Regions from separate parts of the Sphaerisporangium sp. NPDC005289 genome, predicted to be linked through region 1. Evidence: riboswitches for the same ligand, from Rfam matches in the RefSeq annotation. Region 1 holds a riboswitch; each other region holds the start of a gene.
What was found. A riboswitch is a leader RNA that binds a small molecule or an ion and turns the genes downstream of it on or off. The one in region 1 is predicted to bind thiamine pyrophosphate.
Positions count from the first base shown of each region.

Region 1 (6,117 bases):
CGTGCCGGCCGGCAGCGGCCGGCCGACCCTGGTCAGCCTGCCCCGCGACTCGTTCGTGCCGATCGACGGGCACGGCAGCGACAAGCTGAACGCCGCCTACGCCTTCGGCGGCCCCAAACTGCTGGCCAAGACCGTGGAGAAGGTCACCGGCATCCGCCTCGACCACTACATGGAGATCGGGTTCGGCGGCTTCGTCGGCATCGTCGACGCGATCGGCGGGGTGAACATCTGCGTCAAGCAGAACATCAAGGACCCCAAGGCCGGCATCAACCTGAAGAAGGGCTGCCAGGACATGGAGGGCGGCACCGCGCTGGGCTTCGTCCGCACCCGGGCGACCGGCGCGATCCCCGACTTCGACCGCACCCAGCGCCAGCGGCAGTTCTTCTCGGCCGTGGTCAAGAAGGCCGCGAGCCCCGGCGTGCTGGTCAACCCCTTCCGCTCGGTGCCGCTGGCGATGGCCGCCACCGACTCGGTCGCCGTCGACGGCGGCACGGGCACCTTCGACCTGCTGTCGCTGGGGATGGCCATGAGCGGCGACCCGGTCGCCACCGCCGTCCCCATCGGCTCGCTGCCCACCATCAACGGCGCCGCGGTCGTCAAATGGGACACCCAGCGCGCGCTGCGGCTGTTCGGCTCCCTGGCCGAGGACAAGCCGGTGCCCAAGGACGTGCTCACCAAGTAGGCCCGCGGTGAGCGGCCGCGCGCGCCCGCCGGCCGCTCACCGGGCGGACCCTCGGTCAGCGGTTAGTGTGATGGCATGCCCGAGCTTCCCGAGGTGGAGTCGCTCGCCGAGTTCCTGCGCGAGCGGGCCGTCGGCCGCGTGGTCGCCGGTGTGGACGTGGTGGCCTTCCAGGCCCTGAAGACCGTGCGGCCGCCGGTCACCTCGCTCGGCGGTCTGGCGGTGACCGCCGTGGCCCGCCACGGCAAGTTCCTCGACCTCGACTGCGACGGGCTGCACTTCGTCACCCACCTGGCCCGCGGCGGCTGGCTGCGCTGGCGGGAGGATCTGTCGGGAGCCAGGCCGGTGCGTCCGGGCAAGGGGCCGCTGGCCGTGCGGCTGCGGTTCGCCCCCGAGGACGACGGCCGGGCGCCGGGCTTCGAGCTCACCGAGGCCGGCACCCAGAAGCGCCTGGCCGTCTACGTCGTCACCGATCCGGTCGAGGTGCCCGGCATCGCGAGCCTCGGCCCCGATCCGCTGGCGCCCGGCTTCACCCCCGACGTGCTCAAGGGCATCGTGAGCGGCAGCCGCACGCAGATCAAGGGGCTGCTGCGCGACCAGAAGATCATCGCGGGCATCGGCAACGCCTACTCCGACGAGGTGCTGCACGCGGCCAAGATGTCCCCCTTCAAGATCGCCGACTCGCTGAGCGACACCGCGGTCGCCGACCTGCACGAGGCGATCGTCACCACCCTGCGCGAGGCCGTCGAGCGGTCGCGCGGTCTGGCCGCCAAGGACCTCAAGACCGAGAAGAAGTCCGGCCTGCGGGTCCACGGGCGCGCCGGAGAGCCGTGCGAGGTGTGCGGGGACACGATCAGGGAGGTCTCCTTCGCCGACTCCTCCCTGCAGTACTGCCCGACCTGCCAGACCGGCGGCAAGCCGCTGGCCGACCGCAGGATGTCCCGGCTGCTCAAGTGAGGCGGCCTCGGCTCGTCCGGTGGGCCCGCTCGCCCCGGGGCCGTTCCCGCCGCGCGAGTGGTGGTCCCAGGTGGCCGGCCGCGCGGGGGCTCTGAGGTGTTTTGCGGTGCTTCGCCCGGTGCGCGAAGGGAAAACTTCCCGGCGTCACGGCGCGACAACCCTCCGTTAGCGGGCGGAAGGCTCGCGAAGCGGGGACAATGGTCGGCATGACCGTCCCAGAGATCCAGGCCGGGGCCGTGCCCGACGACGCCTACCTGCTCGACGTGCGCGAGCCCGACGAGTGGCAGGCGGGCCACGCCCCGACGGCCGTCCACATACCGCTCGGCACGCTGCAGCAGCGGGTCGAGGAGATCCCCGCCGGAGTCCCGGTGTACGTCGTGTGCCGCGTCGGCGGCCGGTCCGCCCAGGCCACCGCCTGGCTCAACCACGTGGGCCGCGAGGCCGTCAACGTCGGCGGCGGCATGCACTCGTGGGAGGCGGCCGGGCGTCCCATGGTCGCCGAGAACGGGGGGCAGCCCTACGTCGCCTGACGGCCGAATGTAATAATCGCGCAAAATACATAGCGCGGGAGCTCGGGCGTCACCGGGCTGAGAGGGCGGTTCCCAGCGAGGGCTGGGCGCGCCGCCGACCGCCGGAACCTGTCCGGGTAATGCCGGCGTAGGGAGCGTGCGATGACGTCCGCCGTCGATGAAGTCCCTCTGACCCTCGACGAGGCCCCTCCGAAGACCCTCGGATTCCTCGACCAGGGCGCCTTCTGGGCCAACCTCGGGGTGAGCCTGCTCGGCTTCTCCGGCGCCCTGTACCTTCTCGACCCGCTGGGCGGCGCACCGCTGAGCATGGTCGCGGCCGTGCTGGCCGCCGTGGTGGGCAGCCTGGTCGGCACCGTCATGGTGGGCCTGGCGGCCATCCCCGGCGCGCGCACGGGCGCGCCCGCGATGGTGCTGCTGCGCGGGCTGTTCGGGGCCCGGCTGTCGTACCTGCCGACCGTGCTGAACATCGTCCAGATGCTCGGCTGGGGGGCGTTCGAGCTGTGGGTGATCGCCAAAGGCGCGCGGGCCGTCTTCGGCGACTCCGTGCCGTACGCCGTGTGGGTACTGGTGGCCGGGGCGCTGACGATCGCCCTGACCATCCGCCCACTGGGCGCCATCCGCCTCCTGCGCCGCTTCGTGACGGCCGCCGTGGTCGTCGCGATGGTGTGGCTCGCGGTGGCGCTGCTGCGCGAGGCGCCGCACCTGGGCGGCGGGAGCTGGAACGCGTTCGCCCCCGCCGTGGACTACGTGATCGCGCTGTCGGTCTCCTGGGTCCCGGTCGCGGCGGACTACGCCCGGCACTCGCGGTCCGGGCGGGCGGCGTTCGCCGGGGTGGTCACCGGCTACACGATCGCCCAGGTGGCGTGCCTGGTGCTCGGCATCGTCGCCCTCGCCCTGGTCGGCAACGACCCTGAGCGGGTGTGGAACGCGTTCGTCGCGGTGCCGCTCGGCGCGCTGTTCTTCGGCGTCCTGGTGCTGCGGGAGGCCGACCAGTCGTTCGCCAACGTCTACTCCACGGCCATGTCCCTGCAGAACCTGCTGCCCCGGGTCGACCGGCGGGTCTTCTCGGTCGGAGTGGGCGTGCTGACGACCGGCGTCGCGCTGTTCGCCAACGTCAACTCCTACGGGGCCTTCCTCGGAGTGATCGGCGCGGTGTTCGTCCCGATGTTCGCCGTGCTCGTGGTCGACTACTTCGTGCTGGGCGGGGCCGCGCGGTGGGACACCTCGCAGGACGCGCCCTCCCGCTGGGCGATGCTCGTTCCATGGCTGCTCGGCTTCGTGGCGTACTGGGTGTTCACCGGAGCGGCCACGCTGGAGTGGTGGGACGAGCGCTGGGCGGCGCTCCGCGGACTGATCGGGTTCGAGCGGCAGCCGTGGATGAGCGCGGCGCTGGCCGCGTTCGTCGTCTCGGCGCTGGCGACGCTGCTGGTGAGCCTGCTGAGGCGGCGCGCCCGCGACGGCGCCGCCCTCACCGACGCGCCGGTGGCCCGGTAGCACCCGTCGCCTGGTCGTAGTCGGTGGCCCCGTCGTAGCCGGTCGCCGGCCTCGATCGAGTGCGCCTAGTCCGCCGCGGCCTCCAGGCGGAGCAGGACCTCCTTGGCGGCGGGGCCGCCGGCGTAACCTCCCGGCCGTCCCGGCGCCTCCAGCGCCCGGTGGCAGGGGACGATGACGCACACCGGGTTGGCCGTCAGGGCGTTGCCGATCGCGCGCAGCGCCTGCGGACGCCCGATGCGCTCGGCGATCTCGGGGTAGGTCGTCACGCGGCCGTAGGGCACGGCCATCGTCATCTGCAGCACCGTGCGGGCGAAGGGCGTGGCCAGCCGCAGGTCGACCGGAACGGTGAACGCGCGCAGCCTGCCGGAGAAGTAGGCGTCCAGCTCGCGCCGGACCGGGTCCAGGCGCCGCGGGTCGGGGCCGATGAACGTCCCGATCTCGCGGGAGACGCGGGCGAAGATGACGTGCTCGTTCTCGTAGCTGCACGCGACCACGCCGCGCGCGGTGACGGCGAGCGCGAGCGGCCCGACCGGCGTGTCGGTGGTGCCGAAGGCCACCTCGGGCGGGGTCTCGCCCACATAGCCGGGAGCGGTCACCCGCACCAGGGCCTCGAGATCCCCTGTCGTCATGGCCGTACCCCTCTCGCCTACCGGCAGCGTATCGGAGGGAGCCCTGCTCCCGGCCGTGCCGGAGGGAGTGGCGCCCATGTCATCGGCCGCTGCGCCGAATGCGATGATTCGCACATCGAAAGTGCCAAGGCGCGGGGGCAAAAACGGGCACGATGGGGGTCATGAGTGACGACAGGGGAGACAACCTCGATGACGGCTTTGCCCGCGCTGTCATCGCGAGCTCGCCCAATGCCGTCGTAACCCTCGATCGTGATCTTACCGTACTGATCTGGAACCCCGCGGCGGAGCGCCTGTTCGGCTGGTCCGCGGCCGAGATGACCGGGCGCCGGGCGCCGCTCGTGCCGGACGAGCTGGTGGCCGAGCACAACGCGGTGCTGGAACGGGTGCGCACCGGCGGCCCGGTCTCCCTGCGCACCAAGCGCCTGCGCTGCGACGGCTCGCTGCTGGACGTGGGCGTGGACATCAGTGCGCTGCGGTCGGAGGCCGGCGCGCTGCTCGGGTACGTGAGCGTCTACCACCCGGCGGAGAACGACGCGGTCGCCCGCGAGCGGGCCGCCCGCCGCGCGCGCCTCGTGCGGCGGCTCACCGACGTGGTGGGCGACATCAACGCCGAGCTGGAGCTGGAGCCGGTCCTGGACCGCATCGCCGCGAGCCTCACCGAGCTGACCGGGGCCGACGCGGGCGGCTTCGTGCTGATCGAGGACGAGCGGCTGCGGCTGGTGAGCACCCACGGCCTGCCGGAGCGGGTGAAGGGCGCGACCGCCGACCTGCACACCAGCCTGGTCGGCAAGCTGCTGCGCACCGGCAAGACCGTGCTGCTGGAGACCGGTGACCAGGCGGTGCTGGACGAGCTGATCTGGTCGGAGCTGCCCGGCCTGCACACCATCGCGCTCGGCGTCGCCGCGGTCGGCGGCCGGCCCTATGGGGCCCTGTACGCGCTGTTCGCCGAGCACAAGGCCGGCCACATCGAGCTGGAGCTGCTGGAGCTCCTCGCCGGGCACGCCGGCATCGCGCTCGCCAACGCCATGGCCTACCAGGACGCGGTGCGGCAGCGGGCGCACGAGCGCGCCGTCGTCGACGCCAGCGCGGACGGCATCGCCGTGCTCGACGGGGGCGGGCGGGTCACCCAGTGGAACCCCGCCGCGGAGGAGCTGACCGGCCTGACGGCGGCGGAGGTGATCGGCGTCCACCCGCCGTTCCCGCTGCCCGGGCCCGGCGAGAAGCTCACCACGCAACTCCCCTCCGGCCGCTGGCTGGACGTGGTCAGCGCCGGGATCGGCGAGACCGCCGAGGTCGTCGTGGACTTCCGCGACGTGACGCTGGCCAAGGAGCTCGAGGAGGCCAAGGACCTGTTCCTGGCCACCACCAGCCACGAGCTGCGCACGCCGATCACGGTCGTCCAGGGCTTCGCCAGCACCCTGGACGCGCGGTGGGACAAGCTGTCGGACGTCGAGCGGCGCTCGGCCGTGCGCACCATCGCCGAGCGGGCGCGCGACCTCGGCCGGCTCATGGACCACCTGCTCCTCGGCGCGCGGGCGGGCGGGGAGAAGTTCAAGATCCGGCTGGAGAGCTTCGACCTGGGCGAGCGCGTGCGCGCGGCGACGCTGGGCATGCCGGTGCTGTCCGACCGGCACCACGTGGAGGTGGACATCCCGGGCGACCTGCCGCTGGTCGACGGGGACGCCCTGGCCACCGACATCCTGCTCGGCCAATTGCTGGAGAACGCCTTCAAGTACTCGCCGGACGGCGGCCTGATCAGGGTGCTGGCCTGGCCGGAGGACGGCCGCGTCGTCCTGGCCGTGGACGACGAGGGCGTCGGCATCGCGCC
Region 1 covers NZ_JBEXGS010000011.1:44,597-50,713, forward strand. Annotated here, with positions in the region: gene ABZT47_RS20270 (LCP family protein) at 1-682, shown strand, start outside; gene ABZT47_RS20275 (DNA-formamidopyrimidine glycosylase family protein) at 758-1,636, shown strand; gene ABZT47_RS20280 (rhodanese-like domain-containing protein) at 1,834-2,166, shown strand; TPP riboswitch at 2,191-2,317, shown strand; gene ABZT47_RS20285 (cytosine permease) at 2,308-3,660, shown strand; gene ABZT47_RS20290 (methylated-DNA--[protein]-cysteine S-methyltransferase) at 3,726-4,289, opposite strand; gene ABZT47_RS20295 (PAS domain S-box protein) at 4,451-6,117, shown strand, end outside.

Region 2 (6,117 bases), on a different contig from region 1:
ACCGGTATGGCGGCGGTCACCGGTACGGCGGCCGTCACCGGCGCGGCGGCCGCCGGTGCGGGGGTCAGGGGGTGGTCGGGGGGCATCGGTGCGGGCTCCGTGGACGTCGGGGCGGCGGGGCCTGGCTCATCGGGCCTTCCCGCCGGCGGTGTGGTCGTCGGACCAGAACTCGATCAGTTCCTCGGCGGTGAGCTGCTGTGGCGGACGCGCGGGAGGGATGCGCCCCGTGCGGACGGCCCAGGTGGTGACCAACAGCCCGAGGAGCTCGGCGTCCAGCCGTGCCTGGCGAGACTGCGGCGTCGCGCGGCGCGGGGGCTCGGCACCCGCGCCGGCCGTACGGGTGGCGCGGGTGACGGTGGCGTAGGACAGCATCGACTTCTCTCTCTCGGGGTGAAGGGGTGCCGAACCAACGATGGAGGACGCCGCGCGGGGCCACGACCGACCCAAACATCTCCGGACGACTCCGGAGCCTATGGCCCGGGACCGACGTTTCCCGGCTCCTCGCCCACCGTCGCCGGGATGTCTTCCGCCGGGACCATCCCTACCTATCCGGATCCATCCGGATTTGTTCGGATTAGTTCGGTGGCCTGCGGATTCTCCCAGCGGAACATCCGGCGCCACGTCCGGACAAGGTGGAATTCAGGTTCGGCCGTCAGATTGCCCCGGTTGGTGCAACCATGACTCCATTACCTGACGTAGATCGTCGATCACTCATTCGGCGGAGGGCATGACTGGACATCACCCCGGCGTGGCGGCCTTCATCGGCCGGCTGAACGACCTGCGGGAACTGGCCGGCATGCCGTCCCTCGCCGAACTACGCCGGCTGTCTCACGCGCCCGCCGAGGACGGCCGGCGGTCGAGAGAGCTGGCCGAGAGCACCACGCACGACATCCTCACCGGCAAGCGCAACGGGCTGCCCCCCTGGCCATGGGTGGCGTCGTTCGTGAGCGCCTGCCACCGGGCCGCGGCGGACACAGGGCTGGACGTCACGGCCTTCGGCGGCCTCGGAGACTGGCACTCCCGCTGGTGCGCCGCACGCCCTTCCCTCTCCACCGGCGCCGAGCCGTCTCCGTCCCCCGCTCCGACAGGCCCACCTGCCGCGACCTCCCTCACCGAGTTTCCGGGCGCCTTCGCCCCATCGGGGTTTCCCGCCGCACCGGCCATCGAGCCGCCGCTCGGACCGCCCCGCTTCCCACCCGTACAGAACGAGCCCTTCGCAGCGCCCGGGTGGCCATCTGACCTCGTCGCCCATGCGCCTGCCCCAGTGTTCGAGTGGCCATACCCCGTTGCGCATGTGGAGAGCCCTCCGCCGGCCCCCCTCCACGCAGAGCCCTTCCCGGTACCCGGATGGCCGCCAGACCCTGTTGCCCATGTGGAGAGCCGCCCACCGGCACCCGTCCACACCGATCCCTCCCCAGCGATCGGATGGCCGCCTGACCTCGTCGCCCATGTGGAGGGCCCTCCACCGGCGCCCCGCAAGGCCGATCCGCCGATCTCGGTACCGATGCGGCGCTATCTACGGTGGTTCGGCCGCACCGGTGCCCGGCTGGTCCGGCACGCCGAGGCCGGCGACGCCCAGGCATGCCTGCGTCTGTGGGTCATCACCCTGCTCCACGACCGGCTCGCCGAGGCCCGCGACTGGCTCCACCAGGCCGCGGCGGCGGGGGACGACGAAGCGGTGCGGCTGCGCGCGCACCCGGCTCCGCGCAAGGCGGCGACCGAACTGGCGTACGTCTACGCGACCGCTTACGAGACCGAGGGCAACAAGATCAGCCTCGCCATTTTCTTCTACCAGCTCGCCGGGCGCCACGGCCACGCAGAGGCCGCCTTCCGGCTCGCGGCGATCCACGCGGGCCGTGGGCATCAATGGCTGGCCGCCACCTGGTTCAGCCGGGCCGCCGACGCCGGGCACCCCAAGGCGTCCGGCGGGTTCACCGCGATCACCGGGGAGAACAGCGGCGGCGATCTGGACGACGACCACACGATGCTGGCCGAGCTCGCGAGGGAGTGGAGGCAGGAGCACTCCCGGTGGGGGGCCTCGACGGTCTAGGCTCGAGCCGAGAGTGGACGCGGGAGTCCGGTGGACCGGGCTGAGAGTGCGGCTGGGTGGCCGCAGACCGCTGGAACCTGTCCGGGTCATGCCGGCGTAGGGAGTTGGTCACATGACGACGTCCGAATCCGTCGTTCCGCAGGCGCGGCCGTACAGCGAGGAGCTGTGGGAGGCCATCGCGCCGACGTACAAGGCCATCCTCGACCACCCGTTCATCAGGGGGCTGGTGGACGGGACGCTGCCGCGCGCGGCGTTCCGGCACTTCGTCGTGCAGGATTCGCACTACCTGCGGGACTACGCCCGCGCGCTGGCCCTGTGCGCGGCCAAGGCGCCCCGTGAGGAGGACGTGCGGGCCTTCGCGAGCGACGCGGTGGGGGCCATCGCCGCCGAGCAGGAGATGCACGCGGCGTTCATGGCCGACCTCGGCGGGTCGGCCGAGCAGGCCGCGGGGCAGCCGGTCGGGCCGACCACGCGCGCCTACACCAGCTACCTGCTGGCGACCGTGTACGGCGGGTCGTTCCTGGACGGGCTCGCGGCGGTGCTGCCCTGCTATTGGATCTACGCCCGGGTGGGCGAGGCGCTGCTGGAAGAGTCCTCACCCGACCCGCTGTACCGCCGGTGGATCGCCGCCTACGGGGACGAGACCTTCCAGAGCGTGGTGCGCCGGGTGGTCTCCCTCGCCGACCACGCGGGCGCCGAGGCGACCGGCGGCCAGCGCGCCCGCGCACTGGAGCACTTCGTCACCACCTCGCGCTACGAGTGGATGTTCTGGGACGCCGCCTGGCGCCAGGAGACCTGGCCCGTCTGACCGGACGCGCGGGGACGGCGGGCGGCACACCGTCCCTCAGGTCAGAGCCAGCTGTTGCGGCGGAAGCCGCGGTAGAGGAGGGAGCAGATGACGAGCATGACGCCGATGACGAGGGGATAGCCCCAGACGGCGTTCAGTTCGGGCATGTGCTTGAAGTTCATGCCGTAGATGCCGGCGATCATCGTGGGCACGGAGACGATGGCCACCCAGGCGGAGATCTTGCGCATGTCCTCGTTCGCCAGGGCGTTGGACCTGGCCAGGGCCGCCTGCAGGATGGAGTTGCACAGCTCGTTGGACGACTCGACCTGCTCGCAGACTCGTGAGAGGTGGTCGACGACGTCGCGGAAGTACTCGCGCATCTCGGAGGGGATCATGCGGCGCTGCGGCAGGGCCCCGAGCGGCGTCTGGAGCGGCGTGACCGCGCGCTTCATCTCGATCATCTCGCGCTTGAGCTGGTAGATGCGGCCGATGTCGCGGGAGCTGACGTCGGCGAAGACGGCCGCCTCGACCTCCTCCAGCTCGGCCTGCATCTGGTCGGCGACCGACAGGTAGCGGTCGACGACGTGGTCGGCGATGGCGTGCAGGACGCCGGAGGGGCCGCGGGAGAGCAGCTTGGGCTTGTCCTCCAGACGGCCGCGCACGTCCGCGAGCGGGCAGTGCTCGCCGTGGCGCACGGTGACCACGAAGTCGGAGCCGACGAACACCATGATCTCGCCGCTGGCGATGATCTCACTGGAGGCGGTCAGCTGATCGTGGTCGAGGTAGGCGATGGTCTTCAGCACGACGAACAGCGAGTCGCCGTAACGCTCGACCTTCGGCCGCTGGTGCGCCTTGATGGCGTCCTCCACGGCCAGGGGGTGCAACCCGAAGACCTCGGCCAGCCACTCGACCTCGGGGGCCTCCGGCTCGTGGAGCCCCACCCAGACGTAGGCGCCGCCGGTCTCCGACGCGGCGTTGTGCTCGCGGACCAGCCTCACGGCCTCCGGGATGCCGGACACGTGGACACGCTTGCCGGCGATGTACGCGCCGTACTGCACAAGGGAGTCACTCGGCGGAACGCAGCGGCCGTTGAGCGGCTCACGACGCAGAGAGGTGACCGGCGCCGAGGCGCCGAACCGCACGTGAGTGGTGCGCTGGTGCAGGTTGATCCGCTGGAAAAGGGTGGACGAGCGCATGGCGGTCCCTTCCCGCCCGACCTCAGTAACCCACACGCGGAAAGCATCAAAGTACGACGAACGTCGCAGAAAAGAACAGGCGTGTGGCTCTCAGTCGGACACCGAATTGGAGTGGTCGGGTTTGCGCACGACGTACGTGCGCGAGCACGTACTGCTGGGATCACCAGATGTCATCCCGATTCCACCTCCAATCTCCCGAGAGACGGCCCAAAGCCGCCCTAACTTACCACAGGCAGGCTTCAGCCCACAGCTTACATCCCCACGGGATCACTCGATCATGTGGAAGTTCACAAAACGCCGCCGCCCGGCCTGTTAAGACCGGCCGTTCTTTCCCGGCGGACGCCCCCCTACATGCCCCGACCTGCGGCGACACGCGCGGCGTCCGGCGACCCCAGACCCGCCCCGTAGACTCCCCACGTGCGCGTTCTTGTGATTGGAAGCGGCGGCCGCGAGCATGCCCTGTGCCGCGCCCTCGCCCTGGACCCCGCGGTGTCCGACCTCCACTGTGCCCCCGGCAACGCCGGCATCGCCGCGGTGGCGACGCTCCACCCGGTCGTGCCCACCGATCCCGGCCAGGTCGTGGCGCTGGCCACGCGCCTCGGCGCCGAGCTCGTCGTCATCGGGCCCGAGGCGCCGCTGGTGGCCGGCGTCGCCGACGCCGTCCGCGCCGCGGGCATCCCCTGCTTCGGGCCGTCGAAGGAGGCCGCGCTCATCGAGGGCTCCAAGGCCTTCGCCAAGGACGTCATGGTGGCCGCCGGCGTGCCGACGGCGGGCGCCCGCGTGTGCGTCACCCCCGAGGAGACCGAGGCCGCCCTGGAGGCGTTCGGCGCTCCGTACGTCGTGAAGGACGACGGGCTCGCCGCGGGCAAGGGCGTCGTGGTGACCTCCGACCGCGCCGAGGCGCTCGCCCACGCGGCGGCCTGCGGACGCGTGGTCGTGGAGGAGTACCTCGACGGCCCGGAGGTCTCGCTGTTCGCGCTGTGCGACGGCGCCACGGCCGTCGCGCTCCAGCCCGCCCAGGACTTCAAGCGCGCCTACGACGGCGACCAGGGCCCGAACACCGGCGGCATGGGCGCCTACACGCCGCTGCCGTGGGCGCCCGAGGGTCTCACCGAGCGGGTCATGGACGAGGTCGTCCTGCCGTCCATCGGCGAGCTCGCGCGGCGCGGCACCCCCTACACCGGAGTCCTGTACGCCGGGCTGGCGCTCACCGCGTCCGGGCCGAAGGTCATCGAGTTCAACGCCCGCTTCGGCGACCCCGAGACGCAGGTGGTGCTCGACCGGCTGGAGACGCCGCTGGCCGGGCTGCTGCTGGCCTGCGCGACCGGCGCCCTCGACCGGCAGCCCGCGCCGCGCTTCCGCGACGGCGCGGCCGTCACCGTGGTCGTCGCCGCCGAGGGCTACCCTGCCGACCCGGTGAAGGGCGACCGCGTCGAAGGGCTCGACCCCGTCGCGAAGGACGCCTACGTCCTGCACGCCGGCACCGCGCTGGACGCCGAGGGGCGGGTGGTGTCGGCGGGCGGCCGGGTGCTGAACGTCGTCGGCACCGGCTCCGACATCGCCTCCGCGCGCGCCGCCGCGTACGCGCAGGTGGAGCAGGTCAGGCTGCGCGGCTCCCACCACCGCTCCGACATCGCCGCCCGCGCCTGACGGCACGAATGATCGCAAACCGGTAGCGCTGGGGCGGCCGGTCGCGATAAGCCCAGGGGGACGGGCGAACCCTGGAGGAACGTATGGCACCCGATCCGGCCGTGCGATCGGACGAGGCCGCCGAAGACGGGGCGGACGCCGTCCCCAGGACGGACGGCGCCCCAACTACGGACGGCGCCCCCACGACGGACGGCGCCGACGTCCGCGGGCCGGGTGAGGCCGCCCGCCCGGCGAAGTCCGGCGGGAACGACGGGCCTGGCGCGCTGGACGACATCGCCGGGCTCAGCGAGCAGGACGTGCTGCGCTGGCCCGGCGTGTGGCGGGTGCACATCGCCTCCCGCGCCCAGGAGATCGCGGCCGACGCCGGGCGCTGCCTGGCCGCCCGGCCGGACGAGCGGGGCCTTCGGCCGCTGCACACCGCCATCGAACGCCAC
Region 2 covers NZ_JBEXGS010000009.1:53,454-59,570, forward strand. Annotated here, with positions in the region: gene ABZT47_RS17570 (hypothetical protein) at 1-86, opposite strand, end outside; gene ABZT47_RS17575 (hypothetical protein) at 127-372, opposite strand; gene ABZT47_RS17580 (hypothetical protein) at 1,505-2,050, shown strand; TPP riboswitch at 2,060-2,170, shown strand; gene tenA (thiaminase II) at 2,163-2,858, shown strand; gene corA (magnesium/cobalt transporter CorA) at 2,900-4,033, opposite strand; gene purD (phosphoribosylamine--glycine ligase) at 4,451-5,683, shown strand; gene ABZT47_RS17600 (hypothetical protein) at 5,767-6,117, shown strand, end outside.
Region 2: it holds a riboswitch for thiamine pyrophosphate, as region 1 does, so the genes downstream of both, tenA (thiaminase II) here and ABZT47_RS20285 (cytosine permease) in region 1, are expected to answer to the same signal.

Region 3 (6,117 bases), on a different contig from region 1:
TCTGGACGACGCGCTGACGTCCCTGGGGCGCGCGCCGATCACCGGCGAGGCGCGCGAGGCCCTGCACGAGCTCGCCGTGGCCGCGACGACCCGCCGCAGCTGACGACGGCCCCGCCAGGGGTCAGCCGGGCGTGAGGCGGCGGGCGAACTCGGCGGCGGCGGCTCCGGGGTCCTCCGCCTCGGTGATGGCGCGCACCACCACGACCCGGGTGACCCCGTACGACATGACCTCGTCCAGCGTGCCGAGGTCGATGCCGCCGATGCCGAACCACGGCCGATCGGCCGCCAGGGCCGCGGCGTGCTTCAGCAGCCCGGGGCCCGGAGCGAAACGGCCCGGCTTGGTGGGCGTCGGCCAGATCGGCCCGCAGCAGAAGTAGTCGACGCCCTCCTCGACCGCCGCGGCGGAGGCCTCGGCGTCGCTGTGGGTCGAGCGGCCGATCAGGACGTCCGGGCCGAGGATGTCGCGCGCGACCGCCACGGGCAGGTCGTCCTGGCCGAGGTGCAGCACGTCGGGGCGCGCGGCGTAGGCGATGTCGGCCCGGTCGTTGACGGCCAGCAACGCCCCGTGCCTGTCGCAGGCCGCGCGGAACACCTCCAGCAGCGCGAGCTCCTCGCGGGCCTCCAGACCCTTCTCGCGCAGTTGGACGATGTCCACGCCCGAGGCGAGGACGGCGTCCAGGAACTGGTCGAGATCGCCTTGGCGGCGGCGCCCGTCGGTGCAGAGGTAGAGCCTGGCGTCAGAAAGCGAGCGCCTGGGCACGCCTTTTCACCTCGGTGTGCCGACCGGCGACGATCGCGTCGATGGGGGCTCCCGGCAGGGAGTCGTCGGCGGTGAACAGCCACCGCAGGGCCTCGACGTCGTCGTAGCCGGAGTCGGACAGCACGGTGAGGGTGCCCGGCAGGCCCTTCACCACGTCGTCGCCGGCGATGAACTTCGCGGGGACCTCGGGCTCTGGGCCGCCGCGGCGGACGCCGATGAGCTTCTTGTCCTTCAGAAGCTGCTTGGCGCGCCCGGTGCTGAGCCCGAGCCGCCTGCCCACTTCCGTGAGGGGAAGCCACTCCCCCACCATTTGATCAGTCTCGCGGTCGATCTGTGCAACAGAAAGCGTCACGGAACCACAACTACCACGTCGCGCCTCTTCTCAAACACCCCGCAGGGGGTCACAAGCAGTCGCGCAAGGGTATCGAGGGGTCGATCGCCCGATCAACGTCGACTCTTTGCCCGCCCTCGACGATGCGGCGGCCCTGGACCAGGTCACGGGGACGGTCGACGGTGAGGATGGCGGCCAGCCGGTCGTCCGCGGTGAACCAGCACGCCGCCCACTTGCGGTCGGTCTCGGGGTCGCCGCGCAGCACCAGCCGGCCCCCGTCATGGTGGCCGGCGTACTGCACCATGCGGCCGAACTGCTCGGACCAGAAATAGGGCACCGGATCGTACACGGCGGACTGGCCGAGCAGGGTGGCCACCGCGGTCTCGGGGGCGTTCAGGGCGGTGTCCCAGTGCTCGACGCGCATGCGCCGCCCGAAGCGCCGCGACCACCAGTTGGCGCAGTCTCCGGCCGCGACGACACCCTCCATGGAGGTGCGCAGGTGCTCGTCGACCAGGACGCCGTTGTCGATCTCGACGTCCGAGCCGGCCAGCCAGGCGACGTTCGGGCGCACGCCGACGCCGGTGACCACGACGTCGGCCGGGATCCACGAGCCGTCCATCATGGTCAGCCCGCCGGGGTCGATCGAACCGACCATCGTGCCGAGTCGCAGGTCGATGCCCGCCTCGGCGTACCAGGAGGCGGTGCGGGCGCCGACCTCGGGCCCGAGGGCCACGGCCAGCGGTGACTCGGCGGCCTCGACGACGGTCACCTCGCAGCCGGCGCGGCGGGCCGCGGTGGCGACCTCGGCGCCGATCCACCCGGCGCCGACGATCGCGACGCGGCACTCGGGCACGAGCGCGGCGCGCAGGGCCAGGGAGTCGTCGATGGTGCGCAGCACGTGCTGGGTGCCCTCGCCGCGCAGCCGGACGGGGGTGGCGCCGGTGGCGATGACCAGGCCGTCGTACTCCAGTTCGCCCTCGGTGGTCTCCAGGGCGCCCTCGCGAAGCCCCTTGGCGGAGACGTTGGTGCGCAGATCGACGTCCAGCGCGCCGAGATCGGAGTCGACGACCGTCGAGTCCAGCTCGCCCAGCAGCACGGCCTTGGACAGCGGAGGCCGGTCGTACGGCCGATGGGCCTCCTCGCCGATCAGAGTGACGCGCCCTCGGTATCCGCGCGCCCGTAGCGCCTCGACACTGCGCACGCCGGCCAGTCCGGCCCCCACCACCACGACATGATTCACAACCTGACCCTAAGCGGCCAGGACGGTAACTCGCCAACGGCGATTTGGTAACAAATTGGCTCACTGTCCCATACGGGCAGTGATGAGACCACTCAAGCGGGTGGCGATGCCGTACCAGGGCGGAAACAGACCGCCTCTCCCGCTGTCCCCGGCCGCGCAGGGACGGGATTAGGCTGGGTCCACCACGCGCGGGAGTCCGGCGAAACCGGGCTGAGAGGAGGGCTGAGGGCCCTCGACCGCCACGAACCTGATCCGGGTCATGCCGGCGAAGGGAGCGGACTCAGATGCAGGTGTCGAACGCGCCCCCGGCCGACGCCGCGCGGCACGCCGACATGGTCGTCGTGGGCGGCGGCATCATCGGGCTCTCGATCGCCTGGCGCGCCGCCCGGCACGGGCGTTCCGTCGTCGTCGTCGACCCCGCGCCCGGCTCGGGCGCCTCGCACGCGGCGGCGGGGATGCTCGCCCCGGTCAGCGAGGTCGCCTACACCGAGGAGCCCCTGCTGCGGCTCGGCCTGGCCTCGCTGGCCCGCTGGCCGGCGTTCGCCGCCGAGCTGTCGGCGGAGTCGGGGGTGGACGTCGACCACCGCGGCGAGGGCACGCTCGACGTGGCCTTCGGCGCGGACGACCTGGCGGCGTTGTCCGAGGTGGCCGGCTTCCTGGAGAAGCTGTCGCTGCCCGTCCAGCGGCTCACCGGGCGGGAGTGCCGCCGTGCCGAGCCGATGCTCGCCCCCTCCGTCCGGGGCGGCATCCTGGTCGCCGGCGACGCCTGGGTGGATCCCCGCCGCGTCACGGCCGCGCTGCTCGCCGCGCTGGCGCGCCGCGGCGTGCCGGTGGTCGCCGACCGCGTGACGGGGCTGCTCTCCGCGGACGGGCCCGTGCGGGGGGTGCGGTGCGCGAGCGGCGCGGCGATCGGCGCCGGGCTGGTCGTCCTGGCGGCGGGGGCGTGGTCGGGCTCCCTTCCGGGCCTGCCCCCCGAGGTGCTCCCTCCGGTGCGCCCGGTCAAGGGGCAGATCATGCGGCTGCGCGGCGCTCCGGGGTTCCTCGGCCGGTGCGTGCGCGGCGTCGTGCACGGTTCGCGTGCCTACCTCGTGCCGCGCGGCGACGGCGAGATCGTGCTCGGCGCCACGCAGGAGGAGATGGGGTTCGACACCCGGGTGACCGCCGGGGCGCTGTGGGAGCTGCTGCGCGACGCCCGCGAGCTGGTGCCCGGGATCACCGAGCTGGAGGTGGTCGACCTGGCGGCGGGGCTGCGCCCGGGAACGCCGGACAACCTGCCGGTGATCGGCCCGAGCGGCGTGGACGGGCTGGTGCTGGCCACCGGCCACCACCGGGGCGGCGTCCTGCTGTGCCCGCTCACCGCCGAGCTGGTGGCCGGCGACCCCGACCCGGGGCTCGTCCCTCTCGCGGCGCTCTGCTCCCCTCTGCGCTTCACCGAGGCCCACCGATGAACGAAGGAGGAACGGGGCGCGCGCCCTGGCGGCGGCCAGGGCCCTCCCGCGCCCCGGAACGGCGATGAATGTGATGATCAACGGTGTGTCCTGCGACCTGCCCGCCGGGGCGACCGTCGCCCGGGCGGTCCAGGAGCTGACCTCGTCGGGCGCGGGCGTCGCGGTGGCGGTGAACGACGAGGTGGTGCGGCGCGGCGCGTGGCAGTCCACCACGCTCAGCGAGCACGACCGCGTCGAGGTGCTGACGGCGGTGCAAGGTGGCTGACCACGGCGCCGGCCCCGCGGCGGGACACGACATCGGCCGGAGCGGCGCCATCAGGGCGCCCGGGGACGACCTCGACCCCACCGGGGCGCACCCGGCGCCGGGGCACGACCTCGACGAGGCGGGAGACGCGCTGGTCATCGCCGGGGAGAAGTTCACCTCCCGGCTGATCATGGGGACGGGGGGCGCGCCCTCGCTGGACGTCCTGGACCAGGCGCTGGCCGCCTCCGCCACCGAGATCACCACGGTCGCCATGCGGCGCCTGGACCCGGCGGCCCGGGGGTCGGTGCTGGACGTGCTGCGCGGCCGGGGCGTCAAGGTGCTGCCCAACACGGCGGGCTGCTTCACCGCGGGCGAGGCCGTGCTGACCGCGCGCCTGGCGCGCGAGGCGCTCGGCACCGACTGGGTGAAGCTGGAGGTCATCAACGACGAGCGCACGCTGCTCCCCGATCCCATCGAGACCTTCGACGCCGCCGAGCGGCTGGTCGCCGACGGGTTCGTCGTCCTGCCCTACATCGGGGACGACCCGGCGCTCGCGCGGCGGCTGGAGCAGGCGGGGTGCGCGGCGGTGATGCCCCTGGGCTCCCCGATCGGCTCGGGTCTCGGCATCCGCAACCCGCACAACATCGAGCTGATCGTCGAGGCGGCGGCCGTCCCGGTGATCCTGGACGCCGGCATCGGCACGGCGAGCGACGCGGCCCTGGCGATGGAGCTAGGATGCGACGCGGTCCTGCTCGCCAGCGCCGTCACCCGCGCCCAGCGGCCCGGCCTGATGGCGTCGGCGATGCGCGAGGCCGTTCTGGCAGGTCGCATGGCGCGCCTCGCCGGCCGGATCCCCCGGCGGCGGTACGCTGAGGCCTCCTCGCCGGCGATCGAGCCGCGTGCCAGGTGACAACGATGACCCCTTGGGGACGGGAGAACATGTCGGCATCGGTTTGGGATGTGCTTGCCCTCCCCCCGGCAAACCGCCCGTAAACTCACTCCCGTGGACACGACGGTTGCGGACCCCCTTCTAGGGCGGCTGCTGGACGGGCGGTACCGGGTCGAATCCCGCATCGCCCGGGGCGGCATGGCCGCTGTCTACCTGGCCCTGGACGTCCGGCTCGACCGCACGGTCGCCCTGAAGGTCATGCACCCCTCGCTCGCCGAGGACCCCGACTTCGTCCGCCGCTTCATCGGCGAGGCCAAGTCCGTCGCCAGCCTGTCGCACCCGAACGTCGTGCACGTCTTCGACCAGGGCACCGACGCCGGCAACGTCTACCTGTCGATGGAGTACGTCCCCGGGCGCACCCTGCGCGACGTGCTCCGCCGGCGGGGGCGCCTTCCCGCCCGCGAGGCCCTGGAGATCCTCATCCCGGTGCTGGCCGCCCTCGGCGCGGCCCACCAGGCCGGCATGGTGCACCGGGACGTCAAGCCCGAGAACGTCCTGCTGACCGACGACGGCCGGGTCAAGGTCGTCGACTTCGGGCTGGCCCGCGCGATCGAGGCGGGCAACCAGACCAAGACCGGTGTGATGATCGGCACCATCGCGTACATGTCGCCCGAGCAGGTGACCGCGGGGGTGGCCGACGCGCGCAGCGACGTGTACGCCGCGGGGGTGCTGCTGTTCGAGCTGCTGACCGGGCAGCAGCCCTATCAGGGCGAGAGCCCCATGTCGGTGGCCTACCGCCACGTCCACGACCGGGTCCCCGCGCCCTCGGCGGTCGTCCCGGGCACGCCGCAGGCGCTGGACGCGCTGGTGCTCTCGGCGACCGACCGCGACCCCGCGCGCCGTCCGGCCGACGCCACGGCCATGCTGGTCGCCGCCGTCGAGGCCCACCGCACGCTGCCGCGCGACCCCGGGCCGCACGTCCCGCCCGCCGGCGCGACGTCCCCCTCGATGCTCCGCGAGACCGGGGTGACGCCGCGCGAGGCCGTCCCGCCGGCCCATCCCACGCTCATCCACTCCCAGACCGAGATGCTGGCCGCCCCGCCGGTCGCGCCGGGCCCGCCCGGCGGACGCCGCGGCGTCCGGCCGGTCTGGCTCATCGCGGCGCTGGCGGTCGTCATGATCGGCGCGGTCGCCGGCACCGGCTG
Region 3 covers NZ_JBEXGS010000010.1:34,512-40,628, forward strand. Annotated here, with positions in the region: gene ABZT47_RS18925 (polyprenyl synthetase family protein) at 1-103, shown strand, start outside; gene thiE (thiamine phosphate synthase) at 122-760, opposite strand; gene ABZT47_RS18935 (Rv2175c family DNA-binding protein) at 738-1,070, opposite strand; gene ABZT47_RS18940 (FAD-dependent oxidoreductase) at 1,162-2,331, opposite strand; TPP riboswitch at 2,510-2,622, shown strand; gene thiO (glycine oxidase ThiO) at 2,616-3,779, shown strand; gene thiS (sulfur carrier protein ThiS) at 3,844-4,044, shown strand; gene ABZT47_RS18955 (thiazole synthase) at 4,175-4,933, shown strand; gene pknB (Stk1 family PASTA domain-containing Ser/Thr kinase) at 5,027-6,117, shown strand, end outside.
Region 3: it holds a riboswitch for thiamine pyrophosphate, as region 1 does, so the genes downstream of both, thiO (glycine oxidase ThiO) here and ABZT47_RS20285 (cytosine permease) in region 1, are expected to answer to the same signal.